DNA from 4 places in the Pseudokineococcus sp. 1T1Z-3 genome. Region 1 is predicted to be linked to each of the others. Evidence: riboswitches for the same ligand, from Rfam matches in the RefSeq annotation. Region 1 holds a riboswitch; each other region holds the start of a gene.

Region 1 (7,075 bases):
GGGTGGTGCCGCCCTCCCGGCCCGGCCCGCCGGGCCGGTCGAGCAGCTCGGCCACCAGCGCGCCGACGGCGTCCACCTCGACGAGGAAGCCGTCGTGCCCGGCGCCGGACTCGATGAGACGCACGGGCCCGGCGGCGGGGAGGTCGGCAGCCAGCACCTCGCTGCCCGCCACGGGGTAGAGCCGGTCGGAGGTGACGGCGGCCACCAGCGTCGTCGCCGTCACGCGGGCGAGCGCCGCCGTCCTCCCGCCCCGGCCGCGCCCCACGTCGTGGCCGTTCATGGCGCGGGTGAGCACGACGTAGCTGCCGGCGTCGAAGCGGCGCACGAGCTTGTCGGCGTGGTGGTCCAGGTAGGACTCCACGGCGAAGCGTCCGCCACGCGCGACGTCCTCGCCGGCCTGCGCCCGCCGGCCGAAGCGGGCGTCGACCTCCTGCGCGCTGCGGTAGGTGGTGTGGGCGATCCGGCGGGCGACGCCCAGGCCGTGGTGGGGCCCGAGCCCGTCGGGCGCGTCGTGGTAGTCCCCGCCGGCGTAGCGCGGGTCCCCCTCGATCGCCGCGAGCTGGGCCGCCGCCCAGGCGATCTGGTCGGCGCTGGCCTCCGCGCAGGAGGCCAGGACGAGCAGCCGGCGCACGCGGTCGGGCGCGCAGACCGCCCACTCCAGCGCCCGCATCCCCCCCATCGAGCCCCCGAGGACGAGCGCGAAGGAGGCCACCCCGAGGGCGTCGGCGAGCGCCTCCTCGGCGGCCACCTGGTCCCGGACGGTCAGCGCCGGGAAGCGGCTGCCCCAGGGCCGCCCGTCCGGGGCCGGTGACGCCGGGCCGGTGCTGCCGCGGCACCCGCCGAGGGCGTTGGGCGCCAGCACGCACCACCGGTCGGTGTCCAGCGCGAGCCCGGGACCGACGAGCCCCTCCCACCAGCCGGGCGTGGGGTGGCCCTCCCCCGCCGGTCCGACGACGTGGCTGTCACCGGTGAGCGCGTGGCAGACCAGGACGACGTTGGCCCCGTCGGCGTCGGGTCGGCCCCAGACCTCGTAGGCCATCTCGACGCCGGGCAGCACCGCGCCGGACTCCAGGACGAGGTCGCCGACGAGCACGCTGCGCCGCTCGCCCACCGGGTCGCCCGGGCGCCAGGCCGCGCTCGCGGGGGGCGGCGGCTGGGGCGAGGCCGCGGGTGCCGCCGCCGCCTGCCCGCCCGGGGCGGCAGGCACGGCGGCGGTGCGCGCCGGCGGCACGGGCGTCACGGCCGGGACGACGGAGAGGGTGCTGGCCACGGCGACCTCCTGGTCGAGGGGCCGTGCGACGCCGGCCCGCGCTTGCCCGCCGACGACCGACGGGCCCGGTCATCACCCGGGGCACCCCACCGCGGAGGAGGGTTGCCGCCCAGCGAGCCGGGGCTTGGCGCTGGGACTCATGACCTGGGCCGACGGTACCTGCCCCGGCTGCGGGTCCTCAAGGCGCGTCCCTCGCCCGGCGCGGGCGCCGCTGCCGCTCACCGCGGGACGTCAGCCGCACGGCGGGCGCTGGTCCTCCTCACGGCGGGCGCGGACCCACGCGGGCGTCGCCCCGGCGTCAAGGACGTCGAGCACGAGCTGGCCCATCGAGGAGGCTGGAGCGACCTCGACCGACCGCTGCGCGCAGTGCACGGCCCGCGCGCCGTCACCGGCGAACCAGGCCGACCACGCGAGGGCGCCCAGAGCCTCGGCGCCGTCGGGGCCGGGCACGTGCCGCACGACGGCAGCCAGGAGCGCGTCGACGGGGTCGACCAGCGCGGGGACCGGCTCGCGGGCCTGGTCGGCCGCGCCGACCACCTGCTCCATGAGCGCCGCGGACCGACCGGCGTCGTCGAGCCCGCGCAGCAGCAGCCCCGGCACGTCGCCGGCCTCGTCGAGGCACGACACGAGCAGGGCGTCGCGGAGCCGGGGGTCCCGCAGGCTCGCGGCCAGACGGCCCAGCAGGACGGGGTCGTGCCGCTCCCCCGCGGGCAGGTCCGCGTCGGGCGCCGGCCCGTCGGGCCCCACGGGCAGGGCTCGTGCCGCCTCGGCCGCCCCCCGCTCGACCGCGACGGCGCGCTGGAGGGCCTGCCACGCCTCGACGCGCACCCGGGCCGACCGCTGCTCGTCCTGACCGCTGCGGCGCTGCCGCGCCCGCTCGGCGGCGACGCCACGCCGGGCCTCCTCCTGCGCCGCCGAGGACACGGGCACGAGGTCTGCGAAGAGGTCCTCGCGCGTGGTCAGCGGGGCCGAGCCCGCGACGACCATCTCGGCGGCGACCCGGCTGCCGAGGACCTCGGCGAGCGGCGCCCCCTCCGGCGGGCAGCACCCCTTGCGGCAGGCCAGGCTGCGGTAGCACCGCCCGTCGACCCACCAGGACTCGCGCAGACCGACGCCGGCCTCCCGGCAGCGGAGCTCGAGGAGCGCCTGGAGGAGGTCGGGGGTCCCCGCGTCGCGCGGGTCGAGCCAGGGGTCCCCGGGCGGGCCCTGGTCGTCGTAGAGGACGGCGACGACCTCCTGCGCGCCGTCGGCGACCATGTGCCCCACCGTCGAGGTCACCACGAGGTCGAGGTGGGCGGCGGCCTGCTGCTCCAGGGCCGCCACGGCCAGCAGGTCCTCGACCTCGCGGTCGAGCCGGGCGACGGCCTGCACCGACGCGGGCAGGTCGACGCGGGCCACGAGCCCGACGCGCCGGCGCGGCCCGCGCAGGCTCACGAGCACGAGGCTGCGGGAGGGGTGGAAGCCCAGCTGGTGCGGGACCAGGGCCAGCAGGTCGCGCGGGTCGCCGCTGCGGACGAGCAGGGGCTCGGCCTGCGCCTCCGCCGGACGCCGGCCGGCGCTGCGGGGACCAGGCGGTGCGCCGCGCCCGCGACGGCGGGACCCCGGGACGTACGGCCCTCGGGGGGCGGTGCTGCGCGGGCGGTCGGACGGGGCGGCGGGCCGCTCTGGGGTGCTCATGCGCCGGAGCGTGCACCCGGTGGTCAGGCCCGGCGGCGTCGTCCACAGGCAGCCCGCCTGCGGGCCCGACCGACGCCCCTGTGGACGACGGGCCACTGCGAGGCGTCGCCCGGCGGCGCGTCAGACGACGACGTGCCCCTCGACGGTCTCGCCGCGGCGGGCGCCGGAGGAGGCCGCGCGGGCGTCGTCGTCGACGGCCGCGCCCTCGCCCTCGCCCTCCCAGCGTAGGAAGGCGTTGGTCTCCTCGAGGACCGCGCCGGCCAGCCACGCGAGGACGAGCGCGTCGTCGGCGAACCCGGCCATGAGCAGCAGCCCCTCGGGCACGAGGTCGACCGGGGACACGACGTAGGCGACCGCGAGCGCCATGAGCCCCAGCCTCTGGACGGTCGTGCCCGGGTACCGCCCCCGCAGCGTCGCGGCGACGAGCCGCGGCAGGGCGGAGACCTGCTCCCAGATCCCGGGGTCGCCTGCCCGGCGCGAGCGCAGGAAGGCGGCGGCCAGGGCGCGGAAGGCGCCGGCGGAGTGGGTGCGAGCGGTCACGGGTGCCTCCGGGGTGCTCGGACGGGTACCCCAGGGTAAGCGCTGCTCATCGCCGGGCCAGGTCGGCGATCCCCCCGGCCGGGAAGTCCTCCTGCGCCCGCCTGCCGATGCCGCGCATGAGCCAGGCGTCCGCGCCGGCGCCGACGACGCCGCCCGCCACCGGGACGAAGCGGCCGAGGCGGCCGACGAGGCGGGCGCCCATCTGCCCGAGGAGGCGGAAGCCGACGCCCTTGTTGACGGCCATCCGCGCCGGGGCGGGCAGGCCGCGCAGCAGCGTCCGCGACAGGAGGCCGCCGCCGACCCCGGCCACCGGCAGGGCGTTGCCGGCCCCGACGAGGCTGTCCAGGACGGCGGCGCGCACCCCGGCGTCGCGCAGGTCGTACCCGCGCACGTGGGCGAGCGCGGCGGCCAGCCGGGTGCCGAGGGCGTAGAAGCCGACGACGTTGGCGGGCAGCGCCACCGGCAGGGTCACGAGCCCGCCGAGACCGGTGACGAACCCCTCGACGCCGGCCAGCCGGACGTGGGAGCGCACGAGCCGCGCCACCGCCGCCTCGGCGTCGCCCTGCTCCGCCGCGAGGGCGGCGTCGGCGACCTCGTGCGCCGCGTCCAGGGGGCCGGCCCCGGCGATGCCGAGGTCGACGAGCCGCTGCACCAGGCCGGCGGCGGCCTTCTCGCGGTCCTTCTCGTCCTGGCGCGAGGAGCCGTCCTTCGGCATGGGTCCTCCGGGTCGTGGCCGCCGGCGGGCCGCTCGCGCGGGCTGGCGGGTAGAGGGCGGGTGGGAGTGGCGGGTCGGGTGCGCAGCCCCGCCGGCACGAGGGGTCGGCGGCGCTGTCGGTGGGCGCCCCCATGATGACGGGGTGCTGCTCTCGACGCTCGCCGCCGCCCTGGACCAGGTCGCGGCCACCTCCTCGCGCCGCGCCAAGGCCGAGCTCGTCGCCGACGTCCTGCGCAGGGCCGCCACCGGCGCGCCGGCCGAGCGCGACGTCGTCGTCCGCTACCTGGAGGGCGAGCTGCGCCAGCGGCGCACCGGCCTGGGGTGGCGCTCGCTGGCCGACCCGCCGCCGCCGGCCGCCGCGGCCTCGCTCGCGGTGCTCGACGTCGACGCCGCGATGGCGTCCGCGGCGGCGGAGTCGGGCCCCGGCTCGGGCGGGCGGCGGCAGGGGCTGCTGCGGGGCGTGCTCGCCGCCGCCACGGCACCGGAGCAGCGGCTCGTGGCCGGTCTCGTCTCCGGAGAGCTGCGCCAGGGCGCGCAGCGGGGCGTGCTCGTCGAGGGCCTCGCGCTCGCGGCCGGGGTGCCCGCCGCCGCGGTGCGCCGGGCGCTGACGCTGTCCGGTGACGTCGTCGAGGTCGCCGCCCTGGCGCTCGCCGCGGAGGGCCCCGGTGCGGCGCGAGCCGCCCTGGACGGCGTCGGCCTGCGTCTGGGACGGCCCGTCTCCCCCATGCTCGCGGCCTCGGCGCCCTCGCTCGGCGAGGCGCTGGCCCGCACGGGCGCCGCACTCGTGGAGTGGAAGCTCGACGGCGTCCGCGTGCAGGTGCACCGGCTCGGCCGCGAGGACGACGGCGAGGACGACGTCCGGGTCTGGACGCGGACGCTGGAGGAGGTCACCGACCGGCTCCCCGAGGTGGTCGCGGCGGTGCGGGCGCTGCCGGGCCAGGGTCGGCTCGTGCTCGACGGCGAGGTGCTGGCCCTGCGGCCGGCCGGCGGCGCCGCCCCGCGGGCGCCGTCGCCGGAGGCCGACGGCGAGGTGCCCGCCAGCGGCTCCGGGACGCCGGGCTGGCAGGCACGACGTCCTGCGCCCTTCCAGGAGACCTCCTCGCGCGTCGCCACGCGGACGCCGAGGGCCGAGCCGCCCCGACCCGGCGCGACGGTGGCCGACGGGGAGGGGGCCGAGGAGCCGCTGCAGCTGGTGCTCTTCGACGTCCTGCACCGGGACGGCACCGACCTGCTCGACGCGCCGCAGCACGAGCGCCGGGCCGTGCTGCTGGACCTGGCCCCGCACCTGGCGGTGCCCGGCGTGGCCGTCCCGGCCGCGGGCGAGGACGGCGAGGTCGGTGCCGGACGTCTCGCCGCGGCGGAGGAGCTCTCGCGGACGGCGCTGGCGCGCGGGCACGAGGGCGTCGTCGTCAAGGCGGCGGACGCCCCGTACGCCGCCGGACGTCGGGGCGCGGCGTGGGTCAAGGTCAAGCCGCGGCGCACGCTCGACCTCGTCGTGCTCGCCGTCGAGCACGGCTCCGGGCGTCGCCGCGGGACGTTGTCCAACCTGTGGCTCGGCGCACGGGACCCCCGCGGCCGCTTCGGGCCGGCCGGCGGCCTCGTCATGCTGGGCAAGACCTTCAAGGGGCTCACCGACGCGATGCTGGCCTGGCAGACCGAGCACCTGGGCGCCCTGGCGGTCGAGGACTCCCGCGGGGTCGTGCGGGTCCGGCCCGAGCTCGTCGTCGAGATCGCACTCGACGGCGTCCAGACCTCCCCGCGCTACCCCGCCGGCCTGGCGCTGCGCTTCGCCCGCGTCCTGGCCCACCGGCCCGACAAGCCGGCCTCGGAGGCCGACGTCGTCGAGGAGGTGGAGCGGCTGCACGCCGCTGCGGCCGGGCCGCCGTCGCCCTCGTGAGCACCGAGGACCTCCTCGCCGTCGTCCGCGCGCCCGCGGGGCTCGGCCTCGCCGACGCCGAGCGCGCGTGGGCGGTGCCCGCCCGCGACGCCGCCGCCGCCGCGGAGGTCCTCGCGCGCCTGGAGTCCGAGCGCTCGCCCCGCTGGGTGCTGTGGTCGGCGGAGGACCTGCTCGGGCCGCTGCTGGACGCCGCGCCCGACCTGCGGCTGGCGCGCGCGTGGGACCTCGCGGCCGTCTGCCGGCTGCTGGAGGGTGGGGCACGAGACGACCCCTCGGCCGTCGTCGCCGCCGCGGCCGGGCTCGACCCGGGCGCGGCGCCGGCGGCGGGGCAGCTCGACCTGGGCGGTCTGGTCGAGGAGGCCGGCGGCGCGGGCGACGGTGGGGCCGGCGGGCCGCTGCGGGCCGACGGGCACCTGCGGGCCGACTGGGCCGACGGCGCCTGGGCCGCGTCGCCGGCGAGCGCCGCGGCGTGGGCCGAGCTCGCGCTCGCCACCGCGGGTCGCCAGCGCGAGCAGCTGACGGGCCCCTCGGCCTCGGGGCGGGCCGGCCCGCTGCACACGGCGTGGTCGGAGTCCGCGGCGTCGCTGCTGGCCGTCGAGCTCGGCACGAGCGGTCTGCCGCTGGACGTCGGCGTGGCCGCCGAGGTCCTCGACCGGCTCGTCGGCCCACCCGCCGGGACCGAGCGGGAGGCCGCCGCCCAGCGCGCCGCCCGCGACGCGCCCGTCCTGCGGCTGCTCGGCGACGCCACGGTGGACCTGCGCAACCCGGCCGCGGTGCGCGCCGCCCTCGCCTCCCGAGGGCTCGACCTGCCCGACACCCGGTCCTGGCGCCTGGAGCAGCTGGCCGCCGCGCCCGGTGCCCACCCGGTCCTGGCCGCCCTCGTCGGGTGGCGCCAGCGCGAGCGCTTCGCCGTCGCGCACGGGCACCGCTGGCTGGCCGAGCACGTCGCGGGCGGGCGGCTGCGCGCCACGTGGTC
Region 2 (7,075 bases), on a different contig from region 1:
GCAGCCGCCGCGAGGAGGTCGAAGGAGACGAGCAGCGTCGCGACGAGGACCCCGGCCAGGACGGACCGGGCCTGCCGGGGCGGGACGGCGGTCTCGGCTCCCCTGCCTCGTCCGGCGGAGGAGGGTGCGGTCTGCTCGCTCACGGCAGGCGAGCGTAGGTGGCGCCGCCGACAGCGGTCCCCAGCGCCGGGTGCCTCAGCCTCCGCAGGGCCGCGCGGCCGCTGCCCGTGCGCTCGGGTCGCCCCACTCCGGCCACGGCCGGGGGTCGTCGACCGGTGCGTGCCGGCCCTCGACGACCTCGTAGGTCCACGCCGGGCCGTCGGCGACGAGCGACTTCAGCGCGGCGACCAGCCGGTCGACGTCCTCTGCCCGCGTGCCGACGCCGACGCTCGCCCGCACCGCCCCGCCGGGCAGCCCGAGCCGCGCCAGCAGCGGGTGCGCGCAGAAGCGCCCGTCGCGCACCCCGACGCCGTGCTCGGCCGACAGGTACGCCGCCACGAGCCCCGGGTCCACGCCGTCGACGGTGAAGGTCACGACCCCGATGGACGACGGCACGTCCTCCAGCGCCCGGACGACGCGGACGCCCGGCACCTGCGCCAACCCGTCGAGGAGTCGCGCGCGCAGCGCCTGCTCGTGCGCCTCCAAGGCGCCGTCGTCCAGGGCGGAGAGCGCCTCGCACGCGGCGGCGAGCGCGGCGGCGCCCAGGACGTTCGGCGTCCCGCCCTCGTGCCGGGCGGGCGCCGTCGCCCAGCGGACGTCGTCGGCGCCGACCTCCTCGACCGCTCCCCCGCCGGCCAGGTGCGGCGTGCCGGCGTCGAGCCAGTCGCGGCGCCCGACGAGCGCGCCGGCGCCGAAGGGCGCGTAGAGCTTGTGGCCGGACAGGGCAACCCAGTCGACGCCGTCGCGCGCGAGGTCGAGCGCCCGGTGCGGGGCCAGCTGGGCGGCGTCCACGGCCAGGCGCGCGCCGTAGTGGTGCGCCAGCGCGGCGAGACGCGCGAGCGGCAGCTCCTCGCCCGTGACGTTGCTCGCGCCGGTGACGGCCAGCAGCGACGTCGGCGCTGCGGCCAGCGCCCGCTCGAGCGCCTCCACCGTCCCCTCGAGCGTGCTGGCCGCCGCGACGACCCGCTGGGTGACGCCGCGGTGGCCCTGCGTGCGCCACGGCAGCAGGTTGGCGTGGTGCTCCAGGTCGAGCACGAGCACCGACCCGCCGTCCGGCACGCAGCCGGCGAGGACGGCGAGGGCGTCGGTGGTGTTGCGCGTCCAGACGACGACGTCGTCGCGGCGGGCGCCGACGAAGCCGGCGACGACGTCGCGCGAGCCCTCCAGCACGGCGGTGCTCACCTGCGAGGCGTACCCGGCGCCGCGGTGGACGCTCGCGTACAGCGGCAGCACCCGCTCGACGTGCTCGGCGACCCAGACCAGCGCGGGCGCGCTCGCGGCGACGTCGAGGCCCGCGTAGCGCGCCTCGCCGCCGGTGACGAGCGGCACGCGCTCCTCGCCGCCGACGACGGGGAGCAGCGGGTGCTCGCCGGGCGCGGGCGCGGCCCGCAGACGCCGACCCCCCGGCTGGCGCTGCCCGACGGCGAGACGCCCGGCAGCAGGAGGCCGCGCGGCGGGCACGAGGGCGAGACGGGGGGCAGCACTCACGGCAGTCTCCTGGAGAGCCAGGACCCGAAGGTCCGCGCTTGCCGCGCCAGGGCCGGCGCGGCCAGGTCCTCACCCGGGGCACCCCACCGCGGAGGAGGGTTGCCGGCCAGCGAGCCGGGGCTTGTCGCTGGCGCTCTTGACCTGCTCGCACCGTAGGGCACGAGGCGCCCGGTGACCAGCCCTCGGGACGGGTGCCCACCGTCCGGACCGCGGGCGCCGTTCAGCCCGCGAGCAGCCTGCCCAGCACGAGCCCGCCGCCGGCCGCGGCGGTGCTCATGAGGACGGTGACGAGCGCGGCGGCGGCCGCCGCGGCGGCACGACGCTCCTGCCCGAGCCGCAGCACCTCGACGACGGCGGTGCCGAAGGTCGTGAAGCCGCCGCAGAAGCCGGTGGCGACGACCGGCAGGACGGCGCCCGACTCCGCCCCGCCGAGCAGACCGGTCGCCAGCCCGATGAGCAGCGAGCCTGCGACGTTGACGACCGCTGTGCCCCAGGGCCACCGGCCGCCGAGGGCGCTGCGCACCTCGCCGTCGACGACGACGCGCGCGACCGCACCCAGCCCGCCGGCCAGGCACACCGCGAGGAGGACGGCGGCGCTCACCGCGCCACCTGCGGGCCTGGCGCCCCGCGGCCGACCGACGACGCCAGGGCGACGCCGACTGCCGCGGCCGCCACCCCCGCGACGAGCGTCGTCCCGGCGTAGGCGAGCGCCGTCGCAGGGCTGGCGCCGGCCAGCTCGACCGTCTCCAGGGCGAGGGCGCTCGTCGTCGTCAGCCCGCCGAGCAGACCGGAGCCCACGACGACGCGCGTGGCCCGGCGCGCCCCGACGTCCGGCCCGCGCCGGGCGAGGGTCTCCAGCAGCAGGCCGAGCAAGAAGGCGCCGACGACGTTGACGAGCAGCGTCCCCGCCGGCCAGGCGCCCTCCTGCGGCGGCAGCGCGAGCCCTGCGGCCAGGCGCAGGCCCGTGCCGACCGCGCCACCGACGAGCACGCCGAGCAGCAGCACCGGCGAGCGGTGCGCAGGAGGCCGCTGGGGTGCGGAAGCGGCGGAGAAGGTCGAGGGCACGGCGGGACCGTAGGCACTCCAGCACCCCTCCCGCGGCCGTGAGGCGCTGGTGCGGCGACCGGTCGCCGACCGACCTTGTGCACCGCCCGGTCGGGGAGCAGGCTCACCGCCGGTGAGCCCGCAGCCGCTGCACGACCGGGTCGTCCTCCTCACCGGCGCGAGCCGGCGCCTCGGCATCGGGGCCGCGATCGCCCGCCGCCTCGCCGCCGACGGGGCGGGCCTGCTGCTGCACGGGTGGCCGCCGCACGACGCCGAGCAGCCGTGGGGAGCCGACCCCCACGGGGCAGAGGTGCTGCGGGACGAGCTGCGCGTGAACGGCTCCCACGTCGAGCTCGTCGAGGTCGACCTCGCCGAGCCTGGCGCACCACAGTTCCTGGTCGATGCGGCGCGAGCGGCGTTCGGGCACGTCGACGCCGTCGTCGCGAACCACGCGCGCTCGTCCGCCCGGTCGCTGGAGCAGCTGACGGCGGAAGAGCTGGACCTGGCCTACGCCGTCAACACCCGCGCGACGCTGCTCCTGGCGCAGGCCTTCGCCGCCCAGCACGACGACGCCCGTCCCGGCGGGCGTCTGCTCTGGTTCACCTCGGGCCAGCACCACGGCGCCATGCCGGGGGAGCTGCCCTACGCCGCGAGCAAGGCCGCGCTGCACGAGCTCACGCGCAGCCTGGCCGTGCACCTGGCCCCGCGCGGCATCACCGTGAACTGCGTCGACCCTGGCCCGACCGACACGGGCTACGCCGACGACGCGCTCCGGGCGTCCGTCGCCGCGGCGAGCCCGGGCGGACGCTGGGGCACGCCGGCCGACGCCGCCCGCCTCGTCGCCTGGCTGCTCGGCGACGAGGCCGCCTGGGTCACCGGCCAGACCGTCGCCTCGGACGGTGGCTGGTCGTCCCGCTGAGGTCCAGCCGCGCGGCCCGCCGCCGCCCGCCGGCGCGCGACCTCGTCCCGCGACAAGGTCACACGTCGCGGAAGAGCCGCGACGAGGTCACACGTCGCGGTCTTGAGGCGGCCCGCCTTCCGCGACGAGGCCGGGTCGCGGAGGAGGGACGCCGGTCGGGTCAGGAGGTGACGGTGAAGCCGCCGACCATGCTCGGGTGGGGGTCGCACACGTAGTCGTACTCGCCCTCGACCAGCGTGACGTCCCAGGTCGTCGTGACGACCTCGGGCACGGACGTGGCCTCGTCGACGCCGCCCGGCCCCGTCAGCCGGAAGTTGTGCGTGGTGGCGGGGTCCTCGACGGTGATCGTGTAGTCCCCGGCGGGCAGCTCGGTGACCTCGGTGCCGTCGGCGTCGACGAGGGAGATGACGTAGGCCTCGGGGTCCGCCTCGGTCCCGACCGAGGCGGTCAGCTCGGTCGTGGCGGGCTCCGCGTCGTCGCCCCCGCTGCCCGTGCCGGTCGTCGAGCCGTCCGGGGACGGCAGCGTCGGCAGGGGGCTCTCCTGCTCGGTCGGGGTGTTCGCGGACTCCGGGGCCGTGACCTCCTCGCCGCCGCAGCCGGCGCCCACGAGCAGCAGCACCGCCGCGCCGAGGGCTACGCCCGGGCCGGTGGTGCGCCGCGCGCGGGGGCTGGGGGACGCAGCCGTCGTCGTCGAGGTCACGCGTGCGGTGCGGGTCGGCCCCATGAGGTCCTCCGGGTCGGTACGGGCATGTCGGTCCGGACGTGGCGGCACCGGCGTGTCGCTGCGGGCGTCGTCGCGAGAGCGTAGGCACGGCAGGCCACGACCCGCCCGTCGCCCGCCCCGACGGACCCGCCGCGTCGCCGCGCCCCGCAGCCACGACGAGGCCCCCCGGCCTGGCTCCCGGGGCGCACACGGCCGAGGACTCCCGGCCTCGGATGACGTCCCAGATCGGCCAGTAGTCCGGCGCCCGCCCGCCGCTGAAGGCGCGGGAGGCCGCTCGGGTCGTCGAGGACTACGAGGTCGACGCCGACGTCCCGCCGCTCGACGTCCCCGTACGGCCTCGACGAGCTTGTTGAGGGTGAGGCCGCAGCGACGAGGGCGACCCGCACCTCCAGCTGCGTGAGTGCTGTGCCGAAGCAGAGGTGCGGGCCCTCGCCCGAGGGTGAGCACCGGGCTCGTGTCGCGGTCGAGATCGATGACGTCCGGGTCGGCGAACCTTGAGGGTCGCGGTTCGCCGACCCCAGGAGCAGGGCGACGCGGGCCCCTCGGGGACGGTCGTGCCGTGGAGCGCCGTGTCCGCCGTCAGGGTCCGGGCGACCATCTGGGTCGGGGTGTCGAACCGGAGCACCTCGGCGCCCCAGTCGGCCGCGCGACCGCCGAGACCGGCCCGCCGAAGGAGCGGGTCGAGCCCGCCGTAGCACCAGGACGACGCCAGCGCCTTGCCCGTCGACCGGCGTGCGGCGGCGTTCCCGGACGAGGAAGGCGTGGTAGACGGCGAGCCGCAGCCCGGCGGCCATCGAGGTCGGGGAGCGGCGCTCGGTGCCGTCGTCGCAGTGGTCGAGCAGGTCGTCGTCGGCCCGGACGGCGTCGCGGTCCGACTCCGGGATGCCGATGATATCGCCCATCACGTCGCACGGGAGCAGGACGGCGACGTCGGCGGCGACGTCGAAGGAGCCCGCCTCGACCAGCGGCTCCCAGCGCTCGCGCGCCATGGCTCGGATCGTCGGCTCCAGGCCGGCGACCCAACGGGGCGTGGACGAGGCACGGACGAGCCGGCGCATCGACGTGTGGCCCAGGTCGTCCATGGCGAGGGACGAGCTCGTGCCCGCCGCGTCCGGGCCCCACACGTCCGGTTCCAAGGCGATCGCGTTCCGGCTGGAGAGCAGCACCGGGTCACGTAGCGCCGCGGCGTTGTCGGCGTACCGGGAGAGGACCCAGAAGTCGCGGGTGCGGCTGTGGGTCAGCGGTTCGTGTGCCCGCAGCCACGCGTACGTCGGGTACGGGTCCTCGTGGAGGCGGTAGTCGTACGGGTCGTGCTCGGGCACGGCCGCAGGGCGTTCCCGGACCGCGACTCCGGACGGTTCCACCGTCGTCGCCTCTTCTCGGTCGGGGCGGCGGACGCCTCGACGCCAGACCTGTGTCCCGCCCCCGGTCGTGCCCCCGAGACCGAGCGCCTCAGTCCTGCGGAGCCGGATCCGCAGGACCCGCGGCGAGCGCGTCGAGGTCGCGCTCGGCGTACCGCAGGTGTTCCCACTCCTCCTCCAGCACCACCTGCACGCAGGTGAGGACGGTCTCGGGGTACTGCGGGTCCCAGGGGTTGGCGCGCGCTTCCGCGAGCTGCTCGCGGGTCACCGCGTCGAGGAACGCCCGCATCGTCGCGACCCGGTCCTCGCGGGCGGCGAGCACCTCGGCGAACGGCGGCGTCGTCGAGGTGAACAGCGACAGGTCCAGGCCGTCCTCCTCCGCGCCGGTCCGTGGCTGGCCGAGAGGGTGGAACGGCTGCTCCCGCCCGAGCACGGCCTTGCCGAGCCAGGAGTCGGTGGCGAGCACGAGGTGACGGAGGGTCTGGGAGAAGGTCCACTCGCCGTCCACCGACCGGTCCACGGTGCCCTCCGGCATGGCCAGGGCCCGTTCGACGAGTGCGGTCCACGCGGTCCGGAGCGAGGCCCACGCCGCGCGCAGGCCCTCGGGGTCCTCGGCGCGACGTCGGTCCCGTCCGGGGTGACGACGGTCGAGCTCGGCTTCCACGTACGACGCGACGTCGACGCCGTTGACCAGCAGGACCCCGCCGGGCAGCCACGGGGCGTCGATGTCGGCGCCCTGGACGTCGACCCCGCGCATGACGACGCCCGAGAGGTCGGACTCCACGAAGCGGGCGCCGCGCAGGTTACGGCCGACGAACCGGGCGCCCTCGAGCGGGACGGAGTCGGGCACGGTGCTCATCGGGATCTCCTCCGCTGGCACGGCGACAGGGTCCTCGGTCGCGACCGTACACGTGGCTCGCGGGCGTCGGACGCGTCACCGGGTGACGGCGGCCAGGACCACGTCGAGCAGGTCCTCGGGGGCGTCGCCGAACCGGTCGTGGCCCCCGGGGAGGACGTGGACGGTGGAGTCGCCGGCCATCGCCGCGTTCGAGACGACCGTCCTCGCCGAGCACACCGGCCGACCGCCGGCCGCCCTCCTCGTCTCCTCCGACATGCCGCCGTGCACCCCGCGGACCGGGGCCAGCAGTGTCCGAAGAAGCCGAACGGGGCGTCGAGCCACGGCTCCACGCCCTCGAGCACCGCCGCCGCGAGCTCCTGGAAGGTGGGCGGGATGCGCTCGCCGGAGCGGGGCTCACCACCCAGGCGTCGACCACGTACCGTAGGAGAGGCAAGCCTCACCTCCCGGCCACCTCGCTGGGGGGCGCCTCCACCCCGGGAGCCTCGGCATGACGACCACGACAGCGCCGGCAAGCGCCGCCA
Region 3 (7,075 bases), on a different contig from region 1:
CGCTCCCGCCTCGGCCGCCCGGTCGGCCTCGGCGCCGTCGCCGCCCTCGCCGTCGGCCCGCTCGTCGGGCTGTCCACCGCTGGCTCGGCGTCGGCCGCGACCGACGCGGTCTGGGACCGACTCGCCCAGTGCGAGAGCAGCGGCCGGTGGGACATCAACACCGGCAACGGCTACTACGGCGGCCTGCAGTTCTACCAGCCCACGTGGGACGGGTTCGGCGGCCAGCAGTACGCCGCCCGGGCTGACCTCGCGACGCGCGAGGAGCAGATCGCCGTCGCCGAGAAGGTCCTCGCCGTGCAGGGCTGGGGCGCCTGGCCCGCGTGCACCGCCCGCCTCGGCTACGGCGAGGCCGAGAAGCGCGGCACGCCCACCCCGCCCGGGGGCGGCAGCTCCCAGCCCGCGCCGCCGGCCGACCCCGCCCCGGCGCCGCCGTCGGGTGCGACGTACACCGTCCGCAGCGGCGACACCCTCGGCGCCATCGCCGCCCGCTACGGCACCACCTGGCAGCAGCTGTACGCCGACAACCGCGACCGGATCTCGAACCCGGGGCGCATCTACGTCGGCCAGGTGCTGCGGGTGCCGGGCAGCGGTGGCGGCGGCGGTGGTGGTGGCGAGACGCCCGCGCCGTCCGGCACCTACACGGTGCGCAGCGGCGACACCCTCGGCGCCATCGCCGCGCGCAACGGCACGACGTGGCAGGCGATCTACGACCTCAACCGCGACCGGGTCTCCAACCCCAACCGCATCTACGTCGGCCAGGTGCTGCGGCTGCCCTGACCCGGCTCGCCCGACCCGGCTGCCGCGGTCCGGCTCGTGCGACGGCCCCCTGGCCGGGCCACCTGGCCCGGCCGCGGGGGCCGTCGTCACGGCGCAGCCCGTCGTCGGGGCGCAGCCCGTCGCGGGGACGCGGGACGTCGTCGCCGCGCGTCGCCCTGCGCCGTCAGCACTCGCTCCACCGCGGACCTCGCGGGCCAGCCCACGGCGCGTCGACCCGCGATCTCCGCGCCCACCCCGAGTCGACGGCGCGCCGACCCCACAAGTCCGCGAACCGCGGACCCCGCGGGCCAACCACCACTGCCCTGCCCGCGACGTCCGCGCACCGCGGACTTCCCGGGTCAGGCCTCCGTCACACCACCCCACAAGTCCGCGCACCGCGGACTTCCCGGGCCAGGCCCCGCTGCGCCGCCTTCGTCCCCACCACCGCGGACCTCGCGGGGCAGCCCACGGCGCGTCGACCCGCGATCTCCGCGCCCACCCCGAGTAGACGGCGCGCCAGCCCCACAAGTCCGCGCACCGCGGACCCTGCGGGCTAGACCGGACGGCGCCCCTCCCGCCAGCACGCGCGCGCGGGACGGCGACCCTCAGGACCCCTTGGCGGCGGTGAAGCCCTGCTCCAGGTCGGCGAGGATGTCGTCGAGGTGCTCCAGCCCGACCGACAGCCGCACGAGGCCTGGTGTGACGCCGGCCTTCTCCTGCGCCTCGGGCGAGAGCTGGCTGTGCGTCGTCGACGCCGGGTGGATGACGAGGCTGCGCACGTCGCCGATGTTGGCGACGTGGCTGTGCAGCGAGAGGCCGTCGACGAAGCGCCGGCCCGCCTCCAGGCCGCCGACGATCTCGAACGAGAGCACGCCGCCGGCGCCGCGCGGCGCGTACTTCTGCTGCCGGGCGTGCCACGGGCTGGACGGCAGCCCCGCGTACTGGACGCGCTCGACGTCCTCGCGCGCCTCCAGCCACTCGGCGACCGCCTGGGCGTTGGCGACGTGCCGCTCCAGCCGCAGGCTCAACGTCTCGATGCCCTGACCGAGCAGGAAGGCGTTGAACGGGGAGATCGCCGGCCCCAGGTCGCGCAGCAGCTGCACCCGCGCCTTGAGGATGTACGCGAGGTTCGCCCCGAGCTCGCTGCCGACACCAAGGTCCCGCGCGTAGACCAGACCGTGGTAGCTCTCGTCGGGGGTGTTGAAGCCGGGGAAGCGCTCGGGGTGGGCGGCGTAGTCGAAGGTGCCGCCGTCGACGATCACCCCGCCGATCGCCGTCCCGTGACCGCCGAGGTACTTCGTCGCCGAGTGCACGACGACGTCGGCGCCCCACTCCAGCGGGCGCGAGAGGAACGGCGTGGCCACCGTCGCGTCCACGACGAGCGGCACCCCCACCTCGTGCGCGACCGCCGCGACGGCCTCGACGTCCAGGACGTCGCCCCGCGGGTTGGGGATGGCCTCGCCGTAGAAGACCTTCGTGTTCGGCTGCGCCGCAGCGCGCCACGACTCCGGGTCGTCGGGGTCCTCGACGAAGGTCGTCGTCACGCCGAGCTTGGGCAGGGTGTAGCGCAGCAGGTTCACCGTGCCGCCGTAGAGGCTCGGGCTGGCGACGACGTGGTCGCCGGCCTCGGCGACGTTGAGGATCGCCAAGGTCTCCGCCGACTGGCCGGAGGCCACGAGCAGCGCCCCGACACCGCCGTCGAGGTCGGCGATGCGGTTCTCGACCGCCTCCGTCGTCGGGTTGGTGATGCGTGTGTAGATGTTGCCGATCTCGCTGAGCGCGAAGCGGGCGGCGGCCTGCTCGGTGCTCGCGAAGGAGAACGACGTCGTCTGGTGGATCGGCAGGGCCCGCGAGCCCGTCGTCGGGTCCGGCGCCGAGCCCGCGTGGATTTGTCGGGTCTCGAAGGACCAGCCGCCCGGCGCGGGCGCGTCGGACAGCGGGCCCGCCTCGGCGACGTCCGGCGTCTGCGGCTCGGCGGCAGGTGTGCTGGTGGGCTCGACGGACATGGGGGCGCTCCCGTGCTCAAGGGCTCGCGTGAGCCCGCGCTTGCCGCGCCCGGACGGACGACGGCCCGGTCATCACCCGGGGCACCCCGCCGCAGGAGGAGGGTTGCCGGCCAGCGAGCCGGGGCTTGACGCTGGCGCTCATGACCTGGCGAGGACGGTAGGACACCGGCGGCGACGCCCGGGACCCGCGTCTCAACCAGCGGGACGCACAGGGGTGACGCCGGCCCCGGGCAGGCGGAGCACCGCAGCCGTCCCCCGGGTCCCGTCGGGGCGTGGCGCCAGGACCACGTCGCCCCCGTGCGAACGGGCGATGCCGCGGGCGATGGGCAGCCCCAGGCCTGCGCCGCCGGCGTCGCGGGAGCGCGCCTCGTCCAGGCGCACGAGCCGCTCGAAGACGCGCTCGCGGTCCGCCTGCGGCACCCCCGGGCCGTCGTCGAGGACCGTGACGACCGCGTCGTCGCCCTCCCGGCCCGTCCGCACCTCGACGGAGCCGTCCGGACCAGCGGCGCGGACGGCGTTGTCGAGCAGGTTCGCGAGCACCTGCGCGAGGCGGTCGGCGTCGGCACGCACGCGCAGCGGCGGTCCTGACGCCAGGTGCAGGGCGGCCGACGGCCGCAGGCGCCGGTCCTCGACGGCCGTCCGCGCCAGGTCGCGCAGGTCGACGTCGGCGAGCTGCAGCTCCAGCCCGCGGTCGATGCGGGCCATCGTCAGGAGGTCGTCGACGAGCCGCGACGCACGCCGGGACTCCCGGGCGACCGCGGCGGCGAGCCGCTCGGTCTCGGCGCGGGGGCGCTCGGCGCGCACGAGCAGGTCGGCCGCCGCGTGGACGCCGGCCAGCGGCGTCCGCAGCTCGTGCGCCGCCTCGGAGAGCAGCGCACGCATCCGCTCCTCCGAGGCGCGGGCCCGCGCCTCGGCGCCCTCGACGGCGTCGAGCATGTCGTCGAACGCCGCCGCGGTACGGCCCAGCTCGGTGCCGGGCCGGTCGGGCCGCAGCCGGCGACCCCGGTCGCCGGCGGCGATGGAGCGCGCCGTCGCGGTGATGCGGTCCAGCGGCGCCAGCACCTGTCCGACGACGGCGAGCAGCGCCAGGGCCGCCAGCACGAGGACGACGACGCTCGCCACCGCGAGCACGGCCCGCACCTGCGCCACCGTCGTCCGCACCTGCGAGGCGTCGGCCGAGAGCACGAGCGTGCCGTCGTCGAGCTCGGTGGTCGTGCTCAGCAGGTCCCCGCGCTGGCGGACGCCGTCGCGGACGCGGTCGCCGCGCCCGCCGGTGCCGGCCGACGGCGCCGGACCCGCGGTGAGGACGCCGTCGTCACCGGAGTACCGGACCGAGACACCTTGTCCCGCCAGCTGGTCGACGAGGTCGTCGGCGTCGACCTCCCCCTGGAGCGCGACCGCGACCGCCGCACGGTCGAGCAGGCGCTGCTCGATCTCGCCCTCCAGCCGCGCCCGCAGCGCCTGGTCGACGACGACGCCGAGCACGAGCAGCAGCGCCGTCAGCAGGGCCAGCACCGTGACGACGACGCGCCGGCGCAGCGAGCCGGTGCGCAGCCGCTCGACGCGGCGGCTCCTCACGCCAGACCTGCTCGTGCCGAGCCCATCTCAGCCGGCCCGCAGCACGTAGCCGACACCGCGGACGGTGTGGATGAGCCGCGGGCCATGGGCCTCGGTCTTGCGGCGCAGGGCGCTGACGTGCACCTGGACGAGGTTGTCGGCGTAGTCGTCGTACCCCCACACCTGCGTGAGGATCTGCGTCGTCGACACGGCCCGCCCGCGGGAGGCGACGAGGAAGGCCAGCAGGCGGCGCTCGGTCGCGGTGAGGTCCAGGGCATGGCCGCCGCGGGTGACGACGCCGGCGCCCTCGTCGAGCACGAGGTCGCCGACCTCGACGGTGCTCGGCAGCCGGCCCAGCCGGCGCAGCAGCGCCTGCAGCCGCAGCACCAGCTCGGCCATGGCGAAGGGCTTGACGACGTAGTCGTCGACCCCGGCACCGAAGGCGCTCACCCGGTCGGCGAGGTCGTCCAGGGCGGTGAGCATGACGACGCCGGCGTCGGTGCGACCCCGCACCACGCGGACCAGCGCGCGACCGGGGCGCCCCGGGAGCATCCAGTCGAGGACGACGAGGTCGGGGCGGAAGCCGTCGAGCTCGGCCTCGAGGTCCTCGCCGTCGACGAGGCCGCGCGCGACGAGCCCCTCGTCGGCGAGCGCGCCGAGGACCGCCTCGCGGATGGCCTCGTCGTCCTCGACGAGCAGGACGCGCGCGGGTGCGGGGGCGGCCATGCCGGCAGTCTGACGGGAGGGCCTGGGCGAGAGCCATGACGGCCCCGTGGGCTCACGCCTTCTGAGGGCCTCGAGCCCCCGCGGGCGTCGACGGCTCAGCCGCGCTCGTCGTCGGCCCGACGGGCGCGCCGGGAGAGCAGGCGGCTGCCCTTCTGCAGCCCCGAGGAGACGGCGCCCGGTCCGCGGGAGGCCTCGAGCCGGCGCCCGGCCGCACCCATGGCCCGACCGGCCAGCGGCAGGGCGAGACGGGCGACGAGGTACCGGCGGATCAGGGTGATGACGACGGGCACGTCGGCCTCCAGGGCTGCGGCGCGGGTGGGGCTGGACGCCGTCGGGCGGCGCCCGACGGACCGGAATTGTCGCGCCAGGGCGGCGAGCCGGCGAGCCGGCGGCGGGTCACCTGAAGGTCACCTCATGCCCGTCCCGGGGGCCTCGTCCTTGAGGAGGTCTTGAGGAAGCCGGGCGACGGTGGTCGGGCACGACGTCCTGCGTCCCACGGGCGCCCCCCGGGTGGGGGCCACGGACGCCACGCCCCGACGAAGGAGCACCGATGACGACGACACCGACACGCCCGAGGACGCCGGGAGTGCCGGCATGCCCAGCCCGACGCGGCGAGGGGCAGGGCTTCTCGTGACGTCGCTGCAGGAGCTGGCGTCCCAGGCGACGCTCGTGGACGTCGTCGCCCTCGCCGTCGTCGTCCTCGCTGCCCTCGGCGGCTGGCGCTCGGGCGGCGGGACCGTGCTCGGCCGGCTCGTGGGCGGTGGCGCCGGGCTCGTCGGCGGGCTGTGGGCCGCGGCCGCCGTCCCGGCGCTGCTGCCCGCGGTCCAGCCCGGGTGGCTCGTGCCCGTCATCTGCCTGGTGCTCGCCGTGCTCCTCGGCCTGGCGGTCGGCGGTCTCCTCGGCGGCGCGGTCTCGGGCCTGCTGGCCCGCCTGCACGTCGGCGTGCTGGACAGGGCCCTCGGTGCCGTCGCCGCCGGCGCCGTCGCGGCGCTCGTCTGCGTCGGGGTCGTGTCGGCGGCCGCGGCGTGGGGCGGCCCGACGGTCGCCGACCACGTCGCGGGCGGCGTCGTCGCGTCCGCCGCCTCCGAGCTCAGCCCGTCGGCCCTCCTGGACGAGGTGCCCCGCCGCACCGACCTCCCCGCGCCCCCCGTCCCCGACATGTGACCTTGACGCGCCAGACCCCGACCCACCCGACGTGTGACCTTGACGTGCAGCCCGTCGCCGGGAAGGCGCACGTCAAGGTCACACATCGGGGAGAAGGCCGGGGAGAAGGGGCCGGGGACGGCGACCTGCGTCAGCTCTCCTGGGTCTGACGACGACGCAGGAGGACGACGCCGGCCGCGCCCGCTGCGGCGACACCGAGACCACCGGCGACCAGCGCCGTCGTGGGCACTCCGGCGGCGGTGCTCCCGAGACCCGTGCCGGCGCCGCCGACCGGGACCTGCCTCAGCTGGCCGCGGACGGCGCCGGGCACGAACTGCGAGGTGTGCGTGTCCCCGAAGTAGGCCGCGGGGTCGGCCTCGATCGCCGAGAGCGAGAAGCCGGCCGCCGTGTCCTGGCCGTCGTCGCCCTCGACCCCCGTGGTGAACGGCCCCTGCAGGCAGCCCGAGCTGGTGCGGACGTCGCCGTCACCCGCGGGGTTCGGGAAGGCCAGCCGCGGGGGGCCGGGCTGGCCCGACGGGGCCTCGTGGACGTGGGTCGCCGTCTTGGCCGGGCTCTCGTACGGCGGCTCGACGCCGCGGGTCGTGATGTCGTAGCAGACGACCTCCTCGTCGCTGTTGATCCGCAGCTCCATCGTCCCCGAGCTGCCCTCGGGGCCGGGAGCCGGCTCGCCGTCGGCGTTCACGACCATGTCGGGCGACAGGTCCGCCGTGAAGGCGCTGGTGAAGCTGTCGGGCTCGGAGACCTGGGTGGCCGACGCCGGAGCGGCGGCGGTGGCCGTGAACGCTGCGGCCAGGGCGAGGGCGCCGATGCCGGCGCCGGTGCGGGCGGTCAGACGACTCATGGAGGACCTTCCTCGGGCAGGGCGC
Region 4 (7,075 bases), on a different contig from region 1:
GCCAGTGCACGACGAGCTGCTCGCGGTGGGCGAAGCGCTCGAGGTGGCCGCCGAGCACGTCCTGCACCCGGGCGAGGGACGCCGCGTCGGAGGCACGCGCCAGCAGGACGAGGCGGGTCGCCTCGGCGCGGACGACGCCCGTGCCGGCCCCGATGGTGAGCTCCTCTCCCTCGGAGGTGCTCTGCAGCGGGGCCTTGCGGGCCAGGTGCGACACCAGCTGCTTCGCCCAGCGCTCCGGACGGTCGATCTCGACGTCGGCGCGGGAGGTCAGGGCGGTCTGGGCGGTGTCCATGCCTGCATCATCGCCGTGCACCGCCCGCCTCCCGCCAGTCCCCGACCAGCAGGCGGACGTCGGCCGCTGCGACGGCCTCTCCGCGCCGACCGGACGAGCGCCCCTCCGCGGGTGCGGCACCCTGGCGCCCGTGACGCTGCTCGGCCTCGCCGCCGCCCTCGCGGCCATGCTCGCCAACACCGCCGCGACCCTCCTGGAGGCGGCCGGCAGCCGCCGGGCCAGCGCCGACCGACCGGTCTGGCGCCAGCCCGCCTACCTGCTCGGCCTCGCCCTCGACGGCGTCGGCTGGGTCCTCGCCGTCGTGGCGCTGCGCTTCCTGCCCGTCGTCGCCGTGCAGTCCGTGCTGACGTCCACGGTGGCCCTGACGACGCTCGCCGCGCACCGCTTCGACGTCCGCCGGGTGCCGCGCGCCCAGCTGGTGGCCGTCGGCGGTGTCGTCCTCGGGCTCGTGCTCGTCGCCGCCAGCGCCGCCCCCGGCCGGCCGGCCGCGCTCCCCTCGGCGGCGGTGCCCGTGCTCGTCGCCAGCGCGCTGGTCCTCGCCGCGCTCGCCCTGCCCGTCCTGCGCTCCGGTCGGCCGCTGCTCATGGCTGCCGTCGCCGGGGCCGCCTACGGCGGGACGGCGCTGAGCGTGCGGGCGCTGCACATCACGAGCGACCTCGCCGAGGACATGAGGCTGCTCACCCAGCCGCTGACCTACGCGCTCGTCGTCATGAGCGTCGTCGGCGTCCTGCTCGTCGCCGCCGCCCTGCGGGAGGGTGCGCCCGGCACGGTCACGGCCGTCCTGTCCGTCACCGAGGTGCTGCTGCCCGGCCTGGCTGGCCTCGCGCTGCTCGGCGACGGCGTCCGGCCCGGGTGGGCACCGGCGCTGGCTGTCGGCGTCGCCGTCCTCGTCGCCTCGGTGCTGGTCCTCGCCCGTCCGGAGGTGGACCGGCGCCGCGTGCCGGTGTGAGCCTCAGCGCCGAGCGCGTCGGCGCCGGCGCAGCAGCACCCGGGCGCGCAGCGCGACGACGGCCAGGGCCAGCAGGGCGAGCACGCCGAGGGCGACGACGCCCAACGCCGGCAGGGCCGAGCCCGAGGGGTCCTCCTGGCCGGCGAGCGTCTCCCGGACCGTGTCGGCCACCGTCTCGGTCTCGCCCGGCACCACCGCGGGCGTCGGGGCCGCCGCCGCGGCCACCTGGGCGCCGACCTCCGCGGCCACGCGGGCGAGGTAGGGGTCGGCCGCTGCGGTCGGGGAGCGCCCGTCCTCGGTCTCGGAGAGGACGACGAGCACCGTCTCGCGCCCCGGGTCGAGCAGGTAGGCGGCGTCGTGGCTCACCGAGGAGGTGTCACCCGTCTTGCTGGCGAGGTCGACGCCGGGCAGGACCGGGGCGAACTTGGTGTCGAGCTGCTGGCCCCGCAGCCAGCCGAGCAGGAGCCCGCGGGAGGAGGCCTTCAGCACGTCGTCCTCGTAGACGGCCCGGAACAGCTCGAGCGTGCTCGCGGTGTCGATCTCGTTGCGCGCGCCCCCGCCGCCGGAGGACATGAACAGGCGCCCCAGGTGCGTCGGCTCCAGGTCGAGGTCGTCGACGAGGCGCTGCACCTCCGGCAGGCCGACCTCCTCGGCGAGCACGTTGCTCGCCGTGTTGTCGCTGACGGTGATGGCCAGCTCGGCGAGCTCCGCGACGGTGGCCTCGTACGGCGAGCGGTAGCCGGCGACCACGCCCGCACCGCCGACGTCGTCGGCGTCGGTCACCGTGACCGGGGTGTCCAGCGTGAGGTCGCCCCGGTCCACGGCGCGCAGCGCCGCGACGACGAGCGCCACCTTCACGAGCGACGCCGAGGAGTAGGCCTCGGTCGAGCCCAGGACGACGGGCCCGTCGGTGAGCGTGGCGCCGTCCAGGGACTCGACCCCCACCGACAGGCGGACGTCGTCCGCGGCGGCCTCGTCGACGAGGGCCTGCAGGGGGGCGACGTCGAGGCGGCCCGCGCCCGGCACCGGCGTCGCCGAGGGGATGGCCGTCGACCCGCCCGTCCAGCTCGCCGTCGACGAGCTCGCGGGGCCGGCGCCCGGCTCGGACGCCGCGGCCGGCCCGCCCGTCAGGCCGGCCACGAGGGCAGCGCCGACCGCGGTCAGCAGCGCGCGGCGGGGGGCGAGCACCGCTCGATGATGCAGCGGGAGCGGGCTCGACGGCGGGAGCCGCGCGCCGGGCGGGTCGACGGCGCCGCCGGCAGCGGTGCCGTCACGGGGGCGGCGTCACGGCGGAGCCGTCACAGGTGCGGCGCGAGGTCGGCGAGCAGTCGGCGCCCGTCCGGGGCGAGGACGACGGGCACGTCGCCCTCGGCCTCGACGCGGGGCTGCGCGCCGCGGCCGACCTGCCGCAGCGCGATGCCGGCGACGTGCCCGGGGTGCGAGCGGGCGAAGTCGCGGTAGATCTCCGGGTCGTGCTCGCCGTCGTCGCCGACGAGCACCCAGCGCACGCCCGGCATCTCCCGTGCCAGCCGTTCCAGCGACGCGCGCTTGTGCGCCTGGCCGCTGCGGAACCACCGGTCGGGGGTGATGCCCCAGTCCGTCATGAGCACCGCGCCCGCCGGGAGGCGGTGGCGGCGCAGGAAGCGCACGACCGGGCCGTTGAGGTTCCACGCGCCGTTGGAGAGGTAGACGACGGGTGTCGTGCGGTCGCCGGCCACCAGGGCCTGCAGCAGGGCGCAGATCCCCGGCACGGGGTGCCGGTTGGCGCTGGAGCCCGTCAACGTGCGCCACGCGGCGAGCAGCGGCGTCCGCAGGCCGGTGACCCACACGGTGTCGTCGACGTCGCAGACGACCCCGCGGACGGCGTCGGCGGGCGCCACGTGCACGACGCCCTCCAGGGCCGCGCGCCCGGGCACGGCCAGGTGCACGCGCTCGCGGCCGGGCTCGAGGTCGGCGTCGACGACGGCGTCGAGGAAGCCCGAGGCGTCGGTGCGCACGGACGTCGACCGGCCGCCGAGCGTCACCTCGACCTCGGCGTCGGGCAGCTCGAGGGTGAGGAAGCGGCGCCAGCCCGGCAGGCCGACGCGCTCGGAGGGCTCGGTGCCGCGCGGCGCGAGCAGCACCCGCCCGAGGACCCGCGCGCCCCGCGGCGTCCCGTAGCCGGGGTAGGTGAGCAGCGCCGGCGTCCAGCCGCGCCGCCGGGCCAGCGCCGCCGCCGCGTCGCGGACGCCGTTCTGCACGCGGTAGGCGGTGCGCACGCCCCTGGGGGCGTCCGCCGGCATCGCCGACGACGGCCGGCGCTGGCTCTCCTGCACGGGCGTCAGCGTGCCCGACGGCGAGCAGGGGCGCCCGGCCGTCCGGCCCTCCCCGGGTCCTCTTCCGGGTCGTCCCTCAGGGGCGCCGTGGGTCTGCCCACGGGGCCGCGAGCGCGCTATCGTCGGGAGCGGTCACGAGTGCCAGCGCGAACCCCCGGGTCGCTGGCCGGCAACCCTCTCTCGCGGTGGGGTGCCCCGGGTGATGACCAGGGTGCCTGCCCGTCCTGTCGCGGCGGCAGCGCCAAGCGCGGGAGGCGACCGTCTGCCGTGCCCCGTCGAGGGCGGTGACGAGCGCCGCCCTCCTGCACAGGGAGAGCCATGAGCACCACGACACCGTCCGCCCGCGCCGACCGCCTCGCGGCCGTCAGCCCCGGCGGTCCGTTCCGCGCCGAGCACGTCGGCAGCCTGCTGCGCCCCGCCGCCGTCACGCGCGCCCGCGCCCAGCGCGAGAGCGGCGACATCACCGCCGAGCAGCTCACCGCCGTCGAGGACGAGGCGGTGCGCCACCTCGTGCGCCGCCAGGGCGACCTCGGTCTGGGCGCGGCGACCGACGGGGAGGTGCGCCGCCACTCCTGGCACGAGGACTTCGTCTTCGGCCTGGAGGGCATCGAGCCGGGCGGCACCTTCGCCTTCCCCTTCCGCGGGGGCCTGGACGGCACCGAGGTGCTCTGGCCCGGCATCGAGCGGCACCTGCGGGGGCCTGTCCGTCTCGGCGAGACCATCTTCGGGCCGGCCCTGGCGTCGCTGCAGGAGGCGGTGGCCGAGGCGGGGACCGGCGCCGTGCCGAAGCTCACCATCCCCTCGCCGAACATGGTCCACAACGGGGTCACGCCGCTGGGCTGGACGGGCGTCTACGACGACGAGGCGGCGCTGCAGGCCGACGTCGCCGCCGCCTACGCCGAGGAGATCACCCGCCTGCACGCGGCCGGGCTGCGCTACCTGCAGGTCGACGACGTCGCCCTCACCTTCTTCGGGGACCCCGTGCACCGGCAGAGCCTCGGCGGCGAGGGGGCGACCCTGCGGCGGACGGTCGACGCCTTCATCTCCCAGTTCAACGCAGCCCTCGCCGGCCGGCCGCGCGACCTGCTGGTGGGCACGCACCTGTGCCGCGGCAACTACCGCTCGGCGTGGGCGATGGAGGGCGGCTACGACGTCGTCGCCGAGCAGCTCTTCAACGACCTCGACGTCGACGTCTACTACCTGGAGTTCGACGACGAGCGCTCCGGGTCGCTGGAGGTGCTGCGGCACCTGCCGCCGGGCAAGACGGTGGTGCTCGGGCTCGTGACCTCCAAGACGCCCCAGCTGGAGGATGCCGACCTGCTGCGGCGCCGGGTCGACGAGGCCGCGCGGTACGCCCCGCTGGAGCAGCTGGCGCTCTCGCCGCAGTGCGGCTTCGCCTCGACGAAGGAGGGCAACGCGCTCACCGAGGACGAGCAGTGGGCCAAGCTCGCGCACGTCGTCGAGGTCTCCGAGAGCATCTGGCGCTGAGGGACCCACGTCGGCCGACCCGGCGGCTCACCCCGTCGGGCGGTCGGGGGCCGGTGGCGGAATGGCACGGCGCCGCAGGCGTTGTCCTCATGGAGCGGGCGATCTGCCCGCGTGCCGCAGCAACAGCAAGGAACCGCACCGTGTCGTCCCACCAGCCTTTCCTCGACCCGACCACCGCCGCCGCGACCCTGCGGACGTCGGAGCACCACGACCTGCAGGCGCGGCAGCGCGCCGCCAGCGCCGCTGCGCGCCGGCGCACCTCGGCGGCCGACGACGTCGCCGCGCCGCGCCGCAGCTCGAAGGCCACGCCCCAGATCTGACGCCCCAGAGCTGAGGCCAGGTACGGCCCGACGCCCCGGGACCTCACGGTCCCGGGGCGTCGTCGTCCCCGGCGGCCCCAGCACGGTGCGCAGGCCGGTGCACAGGACGGGGAGGGCTCAGAGCGGCACCTCCCGCGACGGCACGAGCTCGTCGAGGAGCGCCAGCAGGTCGCCTTCGCGCCCCGGCCCGGCGACGACGCAGAGACCGACGGGCAGCTCGCCGACCCGGCCCCACGGCAGCCCCAGGGCGGGCAGCCCGGCGAGGGACGCCAGGCAGGTCAGCTGCAGGGTCGCGGTGCGCGCCGCCTGGACGGCGTCCTCGTCGGCGCCGACGAGTGTCGCCGGCCCCGCGGTGCTGGGCAGGCACAGGGCGCCGCCGCCGTCGAGCAGGGCGTGCAACCGGGTGCGTGCCTCCGCGAGCACCGCCCGAGCGGCTTCCTCCGCGCCGTCGGCGAGCTGCTCTCCCGCGCGGAAGCGGCTCTCCACCACCGGGTCCAGCGCGCCGGGGGTGGCCCGCACGAAGGCGCCGTGGCTGCGCCAGGCCTCGGCGGCCTGCACGACCCGGAAGGCCTCTGCCCACCGGGAGACGTCGTCGGCGCCGAGGTCCTCGGCCGGCACCTCGGCCAGCGGCAGCCCGGTCTGCACGGCGACCGCCAGGCAGGCGGCGTCGACGGCCAGCCTCGTCGCCGGCTCGGCGAGGTCGTCGAGCACGGCGCTGCGCAGCAGCCGCGCCGGCCGGGCGCCCGTCGCGGCCCTTCCGAGCAGGCAGGGTGCCGCCGCGTGCAGCAGCCGGCCGTCGCGGGCCAGCAGCCCCACGGTGTCGAAGGAGGGCGCCAGCGGGAGCACGCCCTCGACCGGGACGACGCCGTGGGTCGGGCGCAGCGCGTAGAGGCCGCAGAAGGACCCGGGCACCCGCAGGGACCCGGCCGTGTCGGTGCCCAGCCCGAGGTCGGCCGCCCCGGAGGCCACCGCCGCGGCCGCGCCGCTCGTCGACCCGCCCGTCGTCCGGCCGGGTGCGGCGGGGTTGTCGGGCGTGCCGTAGTGGCGGTTGCGGCCGGCGAGGGAGAAGGCCAGCTCGTCGGTCTGCGCCACGCCGACGACGTCCGCGCCCGCGTCGAGCAGCCGTTGCAGCGCAGGGGCGCTCGCTGCCTCCAGCGGTGCCTGCGCCAGCCACGCGGGCACCCCTGCCCCGACCCGGTGGCCCCGCACCGCGACCAGGTCCTTCACCGCGACGCGGACCCACGCCAGGGGGCCCTCCTCGGCCCCCGCGAGCAGCGCGCCCGCCTCGCGGGGGGCGACGCTCCACACCGCGGCGTCGAGCAGGGGCTCGGGCGTCGGGGGCACGGGGCCGCTGGAGACGTGCGCGGCGACGACCCGCCAGGGGCCCCCGTGCTCGCCGGCCGGCCCGTCACCACGCGCCCAGACCTGCGTCTGGACGCCCGTGCCGCCGTCGCGACGCTCGCTCTCGGTCGTCGTCAGCGCCAGCCCCGCTGCGAGAGGGCGCACGTGCACCCGGCGCACCCAGCGGGCCGGGGCGCCACCCCGCTCGGCCCGGTAGGCCGAGATCTCGCCGTGGCCGACGAGGACGTCGCCGCCCTGGGCCCGCGACGTCGTGAGGCCCGGCGCGAACAGCTCGTCGAGCACGGGCAGGTCGTCCTCGCCGAGCGCACGCTCGTACCGCGCCTGCGCCGCGAGCAGCCCCTCGGGCAAC

What was found. Region 1 has a riboswitch for S-adenosylmethionine ahead of metX (homoserine O-acetyltransferase MetX). Riboswitches for the same ligand answer to the same signal wherever they lie in the genome.
Region 2: it holds a riboswitch for S-adenosylmethionine, as region 1 does, so the genes downstream of both, WDV86_RS01155 (aminotransferase class V-fold PLP-dependent enzyme) here and metX (homoserine O-acetyltransferase MetX) in region 1, are expected to answer to the same signal.
Region 3: it holds a riboswitch for S-adenosylmethionine, as region 1 does, so the genes downstream of both, WDV86_RS08260 (bifunctional o-acetylhomoserine/o-acetylserine sulfhydrylase) here and metX (homoserine O-acetyltransferase MetX) in region 1, are expected to answer to the same signal.
Region 4: it holds a riboswitch for S-adenosylmethionine, as region 1 does, so the genes downstream of both, WDV86_RS03475 (5-methyltetrahydropteroyltriglutamate--homocysteine S-methyltransferase) here and metX (homoserine O-acetyltransferase MetX) in region 1, are expected to answer to the same signal.

The regions. Positions count from the first base shown of each region.
Region 1 is NZ_JBBHZF010000020.1:59,277-66,351, forward strand. Features, by position in the region: gene metX (homoserine O-acetyltransferase MetX) at 1-1,207, opposite strand, end outside; SAM riboswitch class IV at 1,304-1,415, opposite strand; gene WDV86_RS07300 (DUF4192 domain-containing protein) at 1,502-2,947, opposite strand; gene WDV86_RS07305 (YkvA family protein) at 3,068-3,487, opposite strand; gene WDV86_RS07310 (hypothetical protein) at 3,534-4,202, opposite strand; gene WDV86_RS07315 (ATP-dependent DNA ligase) at 4,345-6,099, shown strand; gene WDV86_RS07320 (DNA polymerase) at 6,096-7,075, shown strand, end outside.
Region 2 is NZ_JBBHZF010000001.1:264,659-271,733, forward strand. Features, by position in the region: gene WDV86_RS01150 (MFS transporter) at 1-143, opposite strand, end outside; gene WDV86_RS01155 (aminotransferase class V-fold PLP-dependent enzyme) at 196-1,551, opposite strand; SAM riboswitch class IV at 1,677-1,789, opposite strand; gene WDV86_RS01160 (fluoride efflux transporter FluC) at 1,868-2,248, opposite strand; gene WDV86_RS01165 (fluoride efflux transporter FluC) at 2,245-2,712, opposite strand; gene WDV86_RS01170 (SDR family oxidoreductase) at 2,825-3,610, shown strand; gene WDV86_RS01175 (cupredoxin domain-containing protein) at 3,771-4,334, opposite strand; gene WDV86_RS01180 (DinB family protein) at 5,787-6,554, opposite strand; gene WDV86_RS01185 (hypothetical protein) at 6,630-6,809, opposite strand; gene WDV86_RS01190 (siderophore-interacting protein) at 7,042-7,075, shown strand, end outside.
Region 3 is NZ_JBBHZF010000023.1:173,566-180,640, forward strand. Features, by position in the region: gene WDV86_RS08255 (transglycosylase family protein) at 1-777, shown strand, start outside; gene WDV86_RS08260 (bifunctional o-acetylhomoserine/o-acetylserine sulfhydrylase) at 1,362-2,762, opposite strand; SAM riboswitch class IV at 2,794-2,908, opposite strand; gene WDV86_RS08265 (sensor histidine kinase) at 2,955-4,340, opposite strand; gene WDV86_RS08270 (response regulator transcription factor) at 4,368-5,045, opposite strand; gene WDV86_RS08275 (hypothetical protein) at 5,141-5,335, opposite strand; gene WDV86_RS08280 (CvpA family protein) at 5,640-6,209, shown strand; gene WDV86_RS08285 (CHRD domain-containing protein) at 6,340-7,050, opposite strand.
Region 4 is NZ_JBBHZF010000012.1:17,653-24,727, forward strand. Features, by position in the region: gene WDV86_RS03455 (DUF2218 domain-containing protein) at 1-292, opposite strand, end outside; gene WDV86_RS03460 (hypothetical protein) at 423-1,241, shown strand; gene WDV86_RS03465 (serine hydrolase) at 1,245-2,429, opposite strand; gene WDV86_RS03470 (App1 family protein) at 2,540-3,556, opposite strand; SAM riboswitch class IV at 3,687-3,810, shown strand; gene WDV86_RS03475 (5-methyltetrahydropteroyltriglutamate--homocysteine S-methyltransferase) at 3,875-5,044, shown strand; gene WDV86_RS03480 (hypothetical protein) at 5,185-5,364, shown strand; partial or broken gene WDV86_RS03485 (AtzH-like domain-containing protein) at 5,482-7,075, opposite strand, start outside.